One region of the Cellulomonas sp. P4_B5_2 genome, then DNA from elsewhere that is predicted to be linked to it. Evidence: riboswitches for the same ligand, from Rfam matches in the RefSeq annotation. Region 1 holds a riboswitch; the other holds the start of a gene.
The links. A riboswitch is a leader RNA that binds a small molecule or an ion and turns the genes downstream of it on or off. The one in region 1 is predicted to bind S-adenosylmethionine.
Positions count from the first base shown of each region.

Region 2: it holds a riboswitch for S-adenosylmethionine, as region 1 does, so the genes downstream of both, AC1DUQ_RS09650 (rhodanese-like domain-containing protein) here and AC1DUQ_RS06155 (methylenetetrahydrofolate reductase) in region 1, are expected to answer to the same signal.

Region 1 covers NZ_JBFUHU010000060.1:10,955-20,353, reverse strand. Annotated here, with positions in the region: gene AC1DUQ_RS06180 ((deoxy)nucleoside triphosphate pyrophosphohydrolase) at 55-480, shown strand; gene AC1DUQ_RS06175 (MalY/PatB family protein) at 776-1,939, opposite strand; gene AC1DUQ_RS06170 (helix-turn-helix transcriptional regulator) at 1,936-2,901, opposite strand; partial or broken gene AC1DUQ_RS06165 (alpha/beta hydrolase) at 2,900-3,805, shown strand; gene metE (5-methyltetrahydropteroyltriglutamate--homocysteine S-methyltransferase) at 3,923-6,256, opposite strand; gene AC1DUQ_RS06155 (methylenetetrahydrofolate reductase) at 6,262-7,287, opposite strand; SAM riboswitch class I at 7,367-7,462, opposite strand; gene AC1DUQ_RS06150 (hypothetical protein) at 7,555-7,770, opposite strand; gene AC1DUQ_RS06145 (DNA-3-methyladenine glycosylase I) at 7,843-8,445, opposite strand; gene AC1DUQ_RS06140 (TetR/AcrR family transcriptional regulator) at 8,515-9,399, opposite strand, start outside.
Region 2 covers NZ_JBFUHU010000107.1:15,095-20,564, forward strand. Annotated here, with positions in the region: gene AC1DUQ_RS09640 (DUF1345 domain-containing protein) at 1-420, opposite strand, end outside; gene AC1DUQ_RS09645 (O-succinylhomoserine sulfhydrylase) at 441-1,637, opposite strand; gene AC1DUQ_RS09650 (rhodanese-like domain-containing protein) at 1,697-2,110, opposite strand; SAM riboswitch class I at 2,106-2,221, opposite strand; SAM riboswitch class IV at 2,340-2,454, shown strand; gene AC1DUQ_RS09655 (aminotransferase class V-fold PLP-dependent enzyme) at 2,503-3,891, shown strand; gene AC1DUQ_RS09660 (fasciclin domain-containing protein) at 4,105-4,746, shown strand; partial or broken gene AC1DUQ_RS09665 (MaoC family dehydratase) at 4,809-5,333, opposite strand.

The DNA.
Region 1 (9,399 bases):
GGGCCGTCCCGCTGCCGCCGGACCCGCGTTGCGCGGGCCTGGCAGACTCACCGCATGACCTCACCCGTGCTCGTCGTGGCCGCCGCGATCGTCGACGACCTGGACGACCCTCGTGAGCTGTTGGCCGCGCGCCGGGCTGTGCCGGCGCGGCTGGCGGGCCGCTGGGAGTTCCCCGGCGGCAAGGTGGACGGGAACGAGTCGCCCGAGGACGCGCTGCACCGCGAGATCCGCGAGGAGCTCGGCGTGCGGATCGGCCTGGGCGACGAGCTCGTCGGTCCCGACGACGGCCTCTGGCGCCTGTCGGACGAGTACGTGATGCGCATCTGGCTGGCCGAGGTGGTCGAGGGCACGGCGGAGCCGCTCGTCGAGCACGACGAGCTGCGGTGGCTCCCGCTGCACCAGTGGCACGACGTGCCGTGGCTCGACGCGGACGTGCGCATCGTGGACAGGCTGGCGAGCCTGACCGTCCGCCTCGGCTGAGTCCTGTGGTGCCTGCCCCCCTCTGGTGGCGGGTGCGCTGGTCAGCTCACCAGCGGTGGTTGGCGTTCTTCATGCACGTCTGGCCGGTGCCACGGCAGTAGCTGCACTCCCCGGACCAGCGCTTGCGACCGGCGCCATCACACCGCTCGCACACCTGCACGGCGGAGCTGCACTCGTCGCACTTCACCATGTCGATCTCCCATTACGTCGTTGTACGGCCCTGCTGTGGGAGAGATCGGCACGTGCCCGGGGTGGACATGAGCCCGCGTGGTCCACGGTTGGTCACGAATCGGTCTCAGTTCGCCAGGGCAAGAGCCATTCGGCTGACCGCCTCGGCGAGGGTCGCCGTCGAGGCGGCGAGGTTCAACCGGACGAACCCCGCGCCCTCGACGCCGAACGTCGGCCCCTGGTTCAGCGCCACCCGACCTCGGTCGAGGGCCAGCCGTGCGGGGTCCGCACCCGCACGCACAGCCGGCACCGCGCGCAGGTCCAGCCACGCGAAGTAGGTGGCGTCAGGAACCGCCCAGGCGGCCTCGGGGAGCGCGTCGGCGAGCAGACCGGAGAGCAGCCGCTGGTTCTCCCCGAGCCCGCGCAACACCTCGTCCAGCCACGGGCCGCAGTCGCGCAGCGCCGCGATCTGCGCGACGGCGCCCAGGTGCATCACGCCGTGGCCGACCAGCTCCGGAAGGCGGGCCAGGTCCTCGGTCGCAGCGGGACCCGGCACCGCGAGGGCGGCCCGCAGGCCAGCCAGGTTGAACGCCTTCGATGCGGAGTGCAAGGCGATCGCGTCGGGGATCTGCGTCGTCGTCGGCACGAAGTGCGGGGCCGAGCCGTCCGCCGTCGTGGGGATCAGCGGCGCGTGGATCTCGTCGGCGACGACCCGCACACCGTGCTGCGCCGCGAGCTCGCCGACCGCCCGGAGCTCGGCCGCCGTGTGCAGGGTGCCCGTCGGGTTGTGCGGGTGGCACAGCAGGTACGCCGCGGGCCGCCCGGTCGCACGTGCGTGTGCGAACGCCTCCCCCAGCGCGGTCAGGTCCAGCCGCCCGTCAGGGCCGAGCGGAGCCGTGACCACCAAGCGGCCGGCGTGCTCGACGAAGCCCCGGAACGGTGGGTACACCGGTGGGTTGATGACGACGGCGTCGCCGGGCCCGGTGAGCAGCCCGAGGACCTCGACGATCCCGAGCATGACGTCGGGCACGGTCCGGGTGGCCGGCACGTCCACGTCCCAGCCGTACCGCTCGGCGGCGAACGCGGCGAAGGCCTCGGCGTAGGAGGTGCCCTCGGCGTACCCGGTGTCCCCGCCGCGCAGCGCGTCGGAGACCGCCCGGATCACCGGCTCCGGCTGCGGGACGTCCATCTCGGCGACGAACAGCGGAAGGACGTCCGGCGGGTAGTGCCGCCACTTCACGCTCGTCCGGCGACGCAGCTGGTCGAGCGGGACGGTGTCGAAGATCGTCACGCGACCGACCCTAGGCGCAGGTGGGCGGCCAGCTGCCTGACGGTGTCGGCGAGCTCGGCCGGCTCGATGACGGCCACCGGGGCGGTGAGCGCGATGCGGGCGACGGTCAGGGCGAGCCAGTCGAGATCCTCGCTACGGATCTGCACGACGCAGGAGTCCGCTCTCGTCTCGATCGGTGTGTGGTCCACCCACCGGAGCTCGAGCTCGGCGAACGGGGCGTCGACCGCGATCGTCGCGTGATGCTGACTGAACATCGAGCCGAGCGAGGTTGCGACGAAGGTCGCCGCATCGCCGCCGGGGATCTGGCGGGGTGTGAAACGACCGCCCGTCAGCCGGGGCTCCCGGAGCCGGTCCAGCCGGAACGTGCGCCAGTCGTCGCGGCGCTGGTCCCATGCCACGAGATACCAGCGACGGCCGGCGGTGACGAGCTGGTGCGGCTGGACGAGCCGTCCGCTGTCCGTGCCGTCATGTCGTCGGTAGTCGAAGCGCACGTCCTCGCGGTCCCGGCACGCTGCGGCGAGCACGCTGAGTGCGTCGGGGTCGACGACGTCGTCGTCGCCCGGCCACCGCATCGAGCTGACGCTCGAGTGCAGCGCCGACACCCGGCGGCGCAGCCGATGGGGCAGCAGCTGTTCGATCGTCGTCAGGGCGCGAAGCGACGTCTCCTCCATGCCGCCGATCGCGGCCTCCGCGGCGTAGCGCAGCCCGACGGCTACCGCGACGGCCTCGTCGTCGTCGAGGACCAGGGGTGGCAGGTGCGCCCCCGTCGCGAGCCGGTAGCCCCCGTCCTTTCCTGACGTGGCGTCGACCGGATAGCCGAGCTCGCGCAGCCGGTCCACGTCGCGGCGCACCGTTCGCTCCGTGATCTCGAGGCGATCGGCGAGCTCGGCACCACCCCACCATCGATGGGTCTGCAGGAGCGAGAGCAGCTGCAACGCTCGACCGGTGGGGTCCTTTCGCATGCTCCGAGTCTGCCACCTCTTGCGGACCGATCCTGTCCGCAATGCTCCCTACGGTGGCGGCAACCGATCAGGCCGCACGCGGCCGATCACCCAGAGCTACGGAGGACCTGCCGTGTTCGATCCGACCGACTTTCCCGAGCCCGCCCTCATCTCCGTCAACGGCGTGACGCTCGAAGTCTTCGAAGCGGGCCAGGAGAATGCCGGCAATCCTGTCGTGCTCTGTCACGGCTGGCCCGAGCATGCCTACTCCTGGCGCTATCAGGTGCCTGCCCTCGTCGCAGCCGGCTACCACGTCATCGTCCCGAACCAGCGGGGTTACGGGAACTCGTCCCGTCCGACCGAGGTGACGGACTACGACATCGGGCACCTGTCGGGTGACCTCGTCGCACTTCTCGACCACTACGGGTACGAGGACGCCCTCTTCATCGGTCACGACTGGGGCGCGAACGTCGTCTGGGGACTGACGTTGTTGCATCCCCACCGCGTCTCCAAGGTGATAAACCTGAGCCTGCCGTACATCGAGCGCGGGGAGATCCCCCCGATCGAGCTCATGGAACAGGTTCTCGGCGGCGACTTCTACTTCGTCCACTTCAATCGACAGCCGGGCGTCGCCGACGCCGTGCTCGACGACAACACGTTCCAGTTCCTTCGCAACCTGTACCGGAAGAACGAGCCGCCCACCGAGCCTCAGCCCGGTATGGCGTGGATCAACCTCGCCAGAGCGGCGACACCACGCGGTGAGCCCGTCATGAGCGACAGCGAGCTGGCCGTCTTCGTCTCCGCCTTCGACGCATCGGGGTTCACGGGCAGCATCAACTGGTACAGGAACCTCGACCGCAACTGGCACCTGCTGGCGGACGTGGACCCCGTCATCCAGCAGCCCGCCCTCATGATCTACGGCGACCGCGATCCGGTCGTGAGGTCGGAGAACCTGTCGACGTTCGTGCCTCACGTGGACGTGGTCAGCCTGGACTCCGGTCCCCCGTACACCTGTGCAGGTGTCCGGGGCCGTGAGCATGCGTCAGAGCGTGGCGCGGACCGCCCGCGTGGCCGCGAGGATGTGCTCCAGCGACGGGGCGACCTCCTCGTAGCGGCGGGTCTTCAGGCCGCAGTCCGGGTTGACCCAGAGCTGGTCGACCGCGATGGCCTTGACGGCCTCCGTGAGCAGCTCCTCGACCTCCGCCTCGCTGGGGACGCGCGGCGAGTGGATGTCGTAGACGCCCGGGCCGATCCCCCGCGGGTAGCCGGCCGCCGAGATGTCGCCGAGGATCTCCATCTTCGAGCGGGCCGCCTCGATGGAGGTCACGTCCGCGTCGAGCCCGTCGATCGCGCCGATGATCTCGCCGAACTCCGAGTAGCACAGGTGCGTGTGGATCTGCGTGTCGGGGCGGACCCCGGCCGTGGCGAGGCGGAACGAGCGCACCGACCAGTCGAGGTACGCGGCGTGGTCCTCGACCCGCAGCGGCAGCAGCTCGCGCAGCGCGGGCTCGTCCACCTGGATGACGGCGATGCCGGCGGCCTCGAGGTCGGCGATCTCGTCGCGCAGGGCAAGGCCCACCTGGTTGGCGGTGTCGCCGAGGGGCTGGTCGTCGCGGACGAACGACCAGGCCAGGATGGTCACCGGGCCGGTGAGCATGCCCTTGACCGGCTTCTCCGTGAGCGACTGCGTGTACGACGACCACTCGACCGTGATCGGCTTCGGCCGCGAGACGTCGCCCCACAGGATCGACGGACGCGTGCAGCGCGAGCCGTAGGACTGGACCCAGCCGTTCTGCGTCACGGCGAACCCGTCGAGGTTCTCCGCGAAGTACTGGACCATGTCGTTGCGCTCGGGCTCGCCGTGCACCAGCACGTCGAAGCCGATCTTCTCCTGCAGCTCGACGACCCGGCGGATCTCCGCCTTCATCTCCTCGTCGTACTGCGCCTCCGTCAGCTCGCCCTTGCCGAACGCAGCGCGCGCGGTGCGGATCTCGGTGGTCTGCGGGAAGGAGCCGATGGACGTCGTCGGCAGCGGGGGCAGGTTGAGCCGGGCGGCCTGCGCGACCTTGCGCTCGTCGAACGAGCCGCGGCTGAACGCATTCTCGCCGAGGGCGGCCACGCGGTCGCGGACCTCCGGGTTGACGACGCCGGGTGCGGTCCGGCGGGAGTTCACCGCGTCCGTGGCGGTGAGCAGCTGCTCGTGGATGGCCTCGCGGCCCTCGGTCAGACCCTCGGCCAGGGTGACGACCTCGACGACCTTCTCGTCGGCGAACGCGAGCCAGGTCTTCAGGGTCTCGTCGAGGTTCGGCTCGTCCGTGAGCGTGTGCGGCACGTGGAACAGGGACGTCGAGGTGCCGACGGTGACCGCGGCCGCGCCGAGGCCCTCGAGCTGCTCGAGGACGGCCAGCTTGGCGTCCAGGTCCGCGCGCCAGATGTTGTGGCCGTCGATCACGCCGGCGACCAGCGTCTTGGTCTCCAGGCCCGGGACCGACTCGGCAGGCGCGTGACCGCGGATCAGGTCGATGCCGATGGCCTCGACGTCCGTCGCGGCGAGCACCGGGAACGCCGCGGCGAGGTCGCCGTAGGGGGCCGCGACCAGGATGGCCGGGCGCTCCGGGGGGGTCAGCTCGGTGGCCAGCGCGCGGTACGCCTCGATCACGGACGCGAGCAGCTGCTCGGCCGGGACGGCGACGGAGTCGGAGACCAGGGCGGGCTCCTCCAGCTGCACCCAGGTGGCACCCGCGGCGGCGAGGTCCTTGAGCAGCTCGGCGTAGACCGGCAGCAGGTCCGCCAGGCGGTCGATCGGGGCGAAGCCCTCGGGGGCGTCCTCCGTGGCCTTGGCCAGCGCCAGGTACGTGACGGGGCCGACGATGACCGGACGCGTGAGGACGCCGTCCGCGAGGGCCTCGGTGAACTCGCGCACCGGGCGGGTGCTCGCGTAGCGGAAGGTCGTCTCCGGGCCGATCTCCGGGACCAGGTAGTGGTAGTTGGTGTCGAACCACTTGGTCATCTCGAGCGGCAGGTCGTCGCCGCGGCCGCGGGCCACGGTCGAGTACCCGGCCAGGTCGAGCGACCCGTCGGCGCCCACGACGTCCGCGAAGCGGGCCGGGACAGCGCCGATCACGGCGGTGGCGTCGAGCACCTGGTCGTAGAACGAGAACGCGCTCGGGATCGCCGGCACGTCGGTGGCCAGGCCGAGCTCGGCCAGCCGCGTGCGGGTGCGGCGACGCAGGTCGGCGGCGGTGGCCTCGACCTCGTCGGCCGACGTGCGACCTGCCCAGAACGCTTCGAGGGCCTTCTTCAGCTCGCGGCGCGGGCCGATGCGGGGGTAGCCGAGCACGGAGCTGGCGGGGAAGATCGGGCGGTTCTCGGTCATGTGGTTCAGTCCCTCGGGGGTCGGGCGGGTGCCGTGTCCTGCGGCCAGCTGGCCAGGTCGGGAGCTGTCCGAGCTCCGCCGTCGAGGTGTGCACCCTCGAGCAGGTCAAGTGCGGCGTGGTGCTGGTTGAACGTGTAGAGGTGGACGCCGGGTGCGCCGCCGTCCAGGACGCCGTTGACCAGGTCGACGCTGGCCCGGATGCCCCGGCGATGACGGTCGAGCTCGTCGTCGGCGGATCCGAGCAGGTCGATCAGGTCCTTCGGCACCGGGACGCCGGTCAGCTCCTGCACGCGCAGCAGCCGGGCCGGGTCCGTGGTCGGGATGATGCCCGGGATGATCGGGATGGTCACGCCGGCCTCACGGGCCTCCGCGACGATACCGAGATAGTCGTCCGCGTCGAAGAACACCTGCGTGATCGCGAAGTCGGCGCCGGCCTCCTGCTTGGCCAGCAGCGAGGCGACGTCCTGCGCGCGGGTGCCGCCCGTGGCGTGGTTGCCGCGCGGGAACGCCGCGACCGCGACGGACAGGGGTCGCACCCGAGCCCGCACCGCCTGCGACGGGCTGTCCAGGCACCGCTGCGCCTCGATCTCGCGCAGGAGCTCGACCAGCTCGCCCGCGGTCTGCAGGCCGTCCGGGTGGGCCTGCCAGTCGCTCTGGTCCGTGGGCGGGTCGCCCCGCAGGGCGAGGAACGACCGCAGGCCCTCGTCGAGGAACTCCCCGACGATCGTCGTGATCTCCTCGCGCGAGGTCCCGACGCAGGTCAGGTGGGCGATCGGGTTGAGCGACGTCTCCTGCAGCAGCCGGCGGACCAGCGCGCGCGTGGTGAGTCGCGTCTTGCCCGAGGCGCCGTAGGTGACCGAGACGAAGTCGGGGTGCACCGACTCGAGCTCGCGGATGGTGGCCCACAGGCGGGGAGCCGCGTCGGGGTTCCGGGGCGGGAAGAGCTCGAACGAGATCGTCGGGCGGTCGTTCGCGTTCTGCGCCCGGCGGGCGGGCGCGGTGTGCAGCCCGGGGGTGCGGGGCTCAGCCACGGCTGCGCTCACGGCGCGGCCGGCGGGGTCGTCGGCACCGGGGTGGTGCGGGGACAGGTGTCCTGTGGGGGCATGACTCACTCCATCGCCCCTGGCGGAAGCACCCACACCCTCGCGAGGAGGGGGGTTGCTGCGGCGTCGTCGAGCCAGGTCTCTCGGCCGCTCTGGATGGTAGCCGCGATGGTAGTCCGCAGATCACATGCTGGGCAACAGTGATCGACCCGTGAGACGGCGCCGTCCGCGGAGCATGTCTGCTTCGGCGCCCGTCTAGTGCGGGCGGCGCGGGGCCAGGTTCGAGGAGCGCATGCGGCTGCGCTGCGACGGGACGTCGAACCACGAGTTCGGCGAGCCGGCCGGGACGGACAGCAGCCCGACCTGGACGGCCTCGAGGATCTCTGCATCGGGGACGACGTTGTCCGTGAGCGCCTCGGCCGCCTCGCGCGCGGCATCACGCCGAACGTCAGGGTCGGGCATCTCCGTCATGGCTGGCACTGTAGTCCGCAGGGTGCGTGGTGCCGAGAGGGCAGCCGCACGATCACCCGCCAGAAGCAAATCTCACCCGGCAAGCTCTCCGGTGCCGGCAGAGCCCCACGCCGCCGGGCACGTGGCCAGGTGGTCGTCGACGACACCGCACGCCTGCATCGCCGCGTAGGCGGTGACCGGGCCGACGAACCGGAACCCGAGCGACTTCAGCTCCTTGGCCAGCGCGCGGCTCTCCGGCGTCTGCGCGGGCACGCCCGCCCAGCCCGAGGGGCGCTGGTAACCCGTCCGGTCGGGGGCGTGCGACCACAGGACCTGGTCGAGAGTGCGACCCGCCGCGTGCAGCTCGCGCAGGGCACGGCCGTTGGCGATCGTCGCCTCGATCTTGGCGCGGTTGCGCACGATGCCGGCGTCGGCCATCAGGCGGGCCACGTCGTCGTCACCGAACTCCGCGACCACCTCCGGGTCGAAGTCCGCGAACGCCGTGCGGAACGCGGGCCTCTTGCGCAGGATCGTGATCCAGGCGAGGCCCGACTGGAAGCCTTCCAGGGCGAGCCGCTCGTAGAGGGCGTGCTCGTCGTGGACGGGCTTGCCCCACTCCTCGTCGTGGTACTGCTCGTACAGGGGGGTGCCGTCGCCGAAGCAGCGGCCGGTGCGCGGGGCGTCGGGCGAGGTCATGCGTCGAGTCTGCCCGGCCGCGCCGACATCGTGACCGCCGCTTGTGCAGGCGACGGGGCTGTGGGCGGCTCAGGAGGCCAGGGTGATGAGCCGCTCGATCCCGTCGAGGATGAGTACGGTGCCGAAGTCCAGCTCGTCGTCCTCGGGCGCGTCCTCCGGGAAGGAGAAGGCGCCCGCGGTTGCCGCCCGCAGCAGCGTGGGGTGCTCGTCCGCGGAGGCGAGCATCGTGATGAGCTCTCCCAGGTCCGGCGGCAGGGCTCCCCCGGCGGTGGTGCCGACCGCGGCGGTGCGCCCGGCGCCGCTCAGCTCCTCGCCGATCCGCAGCTGGTCCAGGGTGTGCGAGGCGAGCAGGCCGATCGCCCCCACCTTCTGGTCCTCCGACAGCGGGGTGCCGTCGAGCGCCGAGAGCATCGCCTCCATCCAGGCGAGCCGCCCGGGCCCGACCGCGTGCAGGACCGCGGACGCCCGCGCCAGCCACGGGTGCGCGCGCAGGATCGGCTGCTGGACGGCGAGGACGAGCTCGAGCCGCTCCCGCCAGCCACCCACCTCGGGCCCGAGGACGGGCGGCCGGCCCGACGCCCGGTCCGACATGAGGCTGAGCACCTCGTCCTTGGACGAGACGTACCGGTACAGGGACATCGTGGTGAACCCGAGCGACTCGGCGAGCCGGGCCATGGACACGGACTCGATCCCCTCGCTGTCGGCCAGCGCGATGCCGGCGTCGGCGATCTGCTCGAGCGTCAGACCCGGCCGCGGCCCGGGCCGGCCGGGGGCCGGTGTGCGCCACAGGACGGCGATCCCGGGCGGGAGGTCGATCGGCGCGCCCTCGGAGCCGGCCACGCGCACGGCGTGCCGGCGCGCCTTCTCCGCCTCGCGCGCAGCCTGCTGCTGGGCCAGGGCCGCGGCACGCTGCGCCTTCTCCGCCTCCCGGAGCTGGCGGGCCGCCTCCTTGAC
Region 2 (5,470 bases), on a different contig from region 1:
GAAGTCGATCCCGCGCGCGCCGTCGGTCAGGTACATCCGTGCGTACCGGAGCGCGAACACGGTGTGGATGGCCGCCCACGACGCCAGCACGCTGGCCAGCACGGCGACCGTCGGAAGCAGCTGGCCGATCTCCTTGTCGACGAGCACGAGGACGACCCCGACCAGCGTCACGACCGCTGCCGCGACCACCACGAGGTGCGCGCCGAACCGGGTCGGCTCCTCACGGGTCGCGTGGGACGCGGTGGACGACGGGTCCATCGGCGCGACCGCGACCCACGTCCAGACCACGAAGACCGCCGCCGTGGTCGCCCAGCCCGCGAGCACCGCCGCGACCGCCGAGGTCCAGTCGATCGCGAGCCCGACGGCGACCCCGGCGAGAAGCCCCACGAGCAGGCGGACGAGCGACGACGACCGGGGCATGCCGTCAGTGTGGCGCAGGGTCAGGCGTCGAGGGTCGCCAGCGCCAGGGTGAGGTCGTCGATGAGGTCCGCGGGGTCCTCGAGGCCCACGGACAGCCGGATCGTCGACTCGGCGATCCCCACTGCCGCACGCCCCTCGGGGCCGAGCTTGCGGTGCGTGGTCGTCGCCGGGTGGGTGACCATCGACTTGGCGTCGCCGAGGTTGTTGGAGATGTCCACGATCCGCAGCGCGTCGAGCACGCCGAACGTGACCTTCTTGGCGACGTCGGGCGTCGACCCGTCCGGCACCGCGAGGTTGAACGTCACGACGGTCCCGCCGCCCGACTGCTGCGCCAGGGCGAGCTCGTGCTGGGGGTGCGACGGAAGGTAGGGGTACCGGACCAGCGAGACGCCGGGCTGCTGCTCGAGCCACGTGGCCACCTGCAGGGCCGACGCCGTCTGGTGCCGGACGCGCAGCGACAACGTCTCCAGCCCCTTGAGCAGCACCCACGCGTTGAACGCCGACAGCGACGGTCCGGTGTTCCGGATGAGCGTCTGCACCGGGCCGTGGATGTACTCGTCGGTGCCCAGGATCGCGCCGCCGAGCACGCGGCCCTGGCCGTCGATGTGCTTGGTCGCGGAGTACACGATGACGTCCGCGCCCAGCTCCAGCGGCCGGGACAGGACGGGGGTGGCGAACACGTTGTCGACGATCACCGTGGCGCCTGCGGCGTGCGCGAGCCGGCTGACCGCGGCGATGTCGACCAGGTCCTGCATCGGGTTGGACGGCGTCTCGAAGAACACGACGTCGGCCGGCGTGGAGAGCGCCTCCTGCCACTGCGCCAGCTCGTGGCCGTCGACGTAGTCGGTCCGCACGCCCCACTTGGCCAGGATCTCCTCGAAGATCACCACGGTGGAGCCGAACAGCGCCCGGGCGGAGACGATGCGCGACCCCGACTGCACGATCGCGGCGATCGACGTGAACACCGCCGACATGCCCGACGCCGTGGCGAACGCGGCCTCGGCGCCCTCGAGCAGGCGCAGGCGCTCCTCGAAGGTGGACACCGTCGGGTTGCCGTAGCGGGAGTACAGGAAGCGGTCGGCCTCCCCGGCGAACGCGGCCTCGGCCTCGGCGGCGGCGGAGTAGACGTAGCCCTGCGTGAGGAACAGGGCCTCGGACGTCTCGTTGAACTGCGACCGCACCAGACCGCCGCGGACGGCGAGGGTGTCCGGGCGCAGGTCGGTGCGCGGGGTGCGGCGGTCGTCCCAGTCGGCGGGCCCGGGGACGCGCCGGTCGCTCACGCCTGCCGCCAGGGGAGCCCCGCCGCGCGCCAGCCGGAGTGGCCGCGGTGGCCGTCCGGACCGACGTCGCCCTCGAAGCCCTCGAGCACGTTGTAGGCCGGGCCGAGGCCCGCCGCGGTGGCCGCCTGCGCGGCGGCGACGGAGCGGACCCCCGAGCGGCACAGGAACACGACCGGGCGGCCGGGCGCGACGCCGGCGTCGGCCAGCTGCTTGAGGAACTGTGGGTTCGGGCGTCCCGACGGGTACGACACCCACTCGACCAGGGCGGCGCGACCGTCGATCGGGGCCGAGTCGGGGATGCCCACGTAGCGCCACTCGGCGTCCGTGCGGACGTCGACGAGCACCGCGCTCTCGTCGGACGTCAGCAGGTCCCAGGCCTGCTGGGGGGTCAGGTCACCGGCGTAGCTCATCGAGGCCCTCGTCTCATCGGTCCTGGCGGTAGCACCCTCGGCCGGGCACAGGGTGCCCGCGGGTTGCTGCGGCGTCGTCGAGCCAGATCTCTCAGCCGCTCTGGATGGTGGCCGTGATGCTACGCGCGGCGGGACCCTCCTTCCAAGTGGTGGACAAGGCGTCCCGGTGGGCGAGACGAAGCCCGCGGCGCGTTGACAGCCACGGGGAGGTGCCGGGACCCTCGTTGCAGGTCATGAGCGCCAGCGTCAAGCCCCGGCTCGCTGGCCGGCAACCCTCCTCCGCGGTGGGGTGCCCCGGGTGACGACCTGGCCGCGTCCCGTCCGGGGCTCGGCAAGCGCGGGGTCCCACCTGTTCGACGGGTGTTCCCCCGGAACGTGTCGGAGGACCCACCATGACTGTCACCGCCGAGCGCCTCTCGTGTGCGACCGAGGTGAGCGCCCTGCTCCCCGTGGTCGGCGGCACTACCACCGTCCCGCTGGTGGACGGCACGCACCGCGTCTACGCCAACCTCGACTACGCGGCCAGTGCCCCGGCGCTCGAGGCCGTCGCCGCCCGCGTCACCGAGGTCCTGCCGCTGTACGCGTCCGTGCACCGCGGCGCCGGGTACCTGTCCCAGGTGTCCACCGCGCTGTACGAGTCCGCGCGCCAGACCATCGCGCGGTTCGTCGACGCCCGTCCCGACGACGTCGCGATCATCACCCGCAACACCACGGACTCGCTCAACCTGCTGGCCGGCGTCGTCCCGTCGGGGGGCCGCGTCCTGGTGCTGGACGTCGAGCACCACGCCAACCTGCTGCCGTGGGTGCAGTCCTCCGAGCGGCACGGCAATCGGACCACCATCCTGCCGATCGCGTCGACCGTCGCCGCGACCCTCGACGCCCTGCGCGACGAGCTCGCCCGCCAGCCGTACGCGCTGGTCACGATCACCGGCGCGTCGAACGTGACGGGGGAGGCGCTGCCGATCGACCAGGTCGTCGCGCTCGCCCACGCCGAGGGTGCCCGCGTGGCGGTGGACGGCGCCCAGCTGGTGCCGCACCGGGGCTTCTCGCTGGCCGGGACGGACGCCGACTACGTCGCGTTCTCGGGGCACAAGACGTACGCACCGTTCGGGGCGGGGGCCCTCGTCGGCCGTCGCGACTGGCTCGACACCGGCACGCCATACCTCGCAGGGGGAGGTGCGGTGCGCGACGTGCGGGCGGACCGGACGGTCTGGCAGCCGGCGCCGGCGCGGCACGAGGCCGGGTCGCCCAACGTGCTCGGCGCGATCGCGCTCGCGGAGGCCTGCGACCAGCTCGCGGCCCTTCCGGCTGGTGCCCTCGCCGCGCACGAGGAGGCGCTGCGTGAGCGCCTGGTCCAGGGGCTGTCGGCCATCGACGGCGTGGAGATCGCGCGCATCTGGCCGGACTCCGCGGCACCGGTCGGCGTCCTCACGTTCACGGTGCCGGACCACGACCCGGGCCTGGTCGCCGCGTACCTCGCCGCCGAGCACGGGATCGGCGTCCGCGACGGCCGGTTCTGCGCTCACCCGCTGCTGGCACACCTGGGCGCGTCGAACGGCGCCATCCGCGCGTCGGTCGGCGTCGGCACCACCAGCGAGTCCGTCGACCGCCTGATCACGGCCCTGACCGAGTACCTCGCCACGGGTCCGGCCGTCCGCTACGAGGTGGTCGACGGCTGCTGGGCGGTCGTCGACGACACCCGCCCGCTGCTCGCGGTGCACGGCCTGGACCACCTGGCGGCGACCGCCGCGGCAGCGTGCGGACCGGCCCTGGACGACTGACCTCTCGCGAGGTCCCCGGCGCGAGCTCGTGGGTTCGGCACGAGATCGTCAGTTCACACCCGCGATCTCGTGCCGAACGCACGATCTCGTCCGCGGCGGCCTCGACGTGCATCCGGGCGCGGGGGAACGGGCGAAGAGGACACAGGGCGCCCTCCGGCGTCCGCGCGGCGCGGCGCACGGCGTCGGCCGCGACCGTCGTCCGTAGGAGCCACCATGAGGATCCGTCGCACGCTCTCCACCCTCGTCGCCGCCGGCCTGGTCGCCGGAGCCGGGGTCGCCCTGGCGCCCGCCGCGACCGCGGCGCCCACCGGCACGTCGAGCCTGGCCGCCCTGCTCACCTCGGACGGGGACACCTTCGACCGGAACTGGTACGACTTCGACATCCTCGACCAGGCCGTCGGTGCGGTGCTCGCCGCCAAGCCGACCAGCCCGGTCGCCGTCCTGGCCGACGGCACGGTCCCGCTGACCGCGTTCGTCCCCACGGACCGCGCCTTCCAGCTGCTGGCCAAGGACCTGACCCACCGCTGGTACGGCACGGAGGAGCAGGTGCTCACCGCGCTCGCGGGCGCGGTCGGCATCGACGCGATCGAGCAGGTGCTGCTCTACCACGTCGTCGCGGGCGCGACGATCGACTCGGCCACGGCGCTGGCCAGCGACAACGCCGTCCTCACCACCGCGCAGGGCGGCACGTTCACCGTCGACGTGCTCTCGAAGCGCTGGGGGATCGTGCAGCTGCGCGACCAGGACCGCAACGACCTCAACCCGTTCCTGATCCGCGGCAAGCTCGACCTGAACGCGGGCAACGTGCAGATCGCGCACGCGATCACGTTCGTCCTGCGACCGGCTGACCTCTGAGCAACCTCGGGCGGGGGGGGGGGGGGGGGGCCGGCGAACGCGAACACGTCGCCGTCGTGGGCGATGCGGACGGTGACCGTGCCGGGCAGCAGGACCGGCTTCACGAACTCGACCGACCAGTCGAACGCGTCCCCGCGCGCGGCACCGACGTCAGCCAGTGCGCGCGACGCGGTGTACATGCCGTGCGCGATGGCCCGCGGGAACCCGAACGCCTTCGCCGTGAGCGCGGTCAGGTGGATCGGGTTCCGGTCGCCGGACACGGCGGCGTACCGGCGGCCGGTGTCGCCGGCGAGCGTCCAGCGCCCTGTCGGGGTCGGCGGGACGAAGGGGTCCGACGACTCGTCGACCGACCCTGCCAGGAACACCCCGCGCGCCAGGTAGGTGGACACCCCGCGCCACGCGACCGTGCCGTCGGTCGACACCTCGGTGATCAGGTCCACCTGCGTGCCGGACCGGTGCGGGCGCAGGTCGGCCGCCGACGCGCGGACGTCGAACGTCTCGCCCAGCAGGACGGGCCGCACCTGCGTGACGTGGTTGGCCACGTGCACCAGTCCGACCAGCGGCAGGGGGAAGTCGGACCGGACCATGAGCGCGGTCGCCACGGGGAACGCCAGCACGTGCACGAACCCCGCCGGCAGCTGGTCGCTCGCGGACTCGCCGAGCAGGTGCTGGTACGCGGTGAGGTGCGAAGCGTCAGCACGCACCCCGCGGACGACGTAGTCGA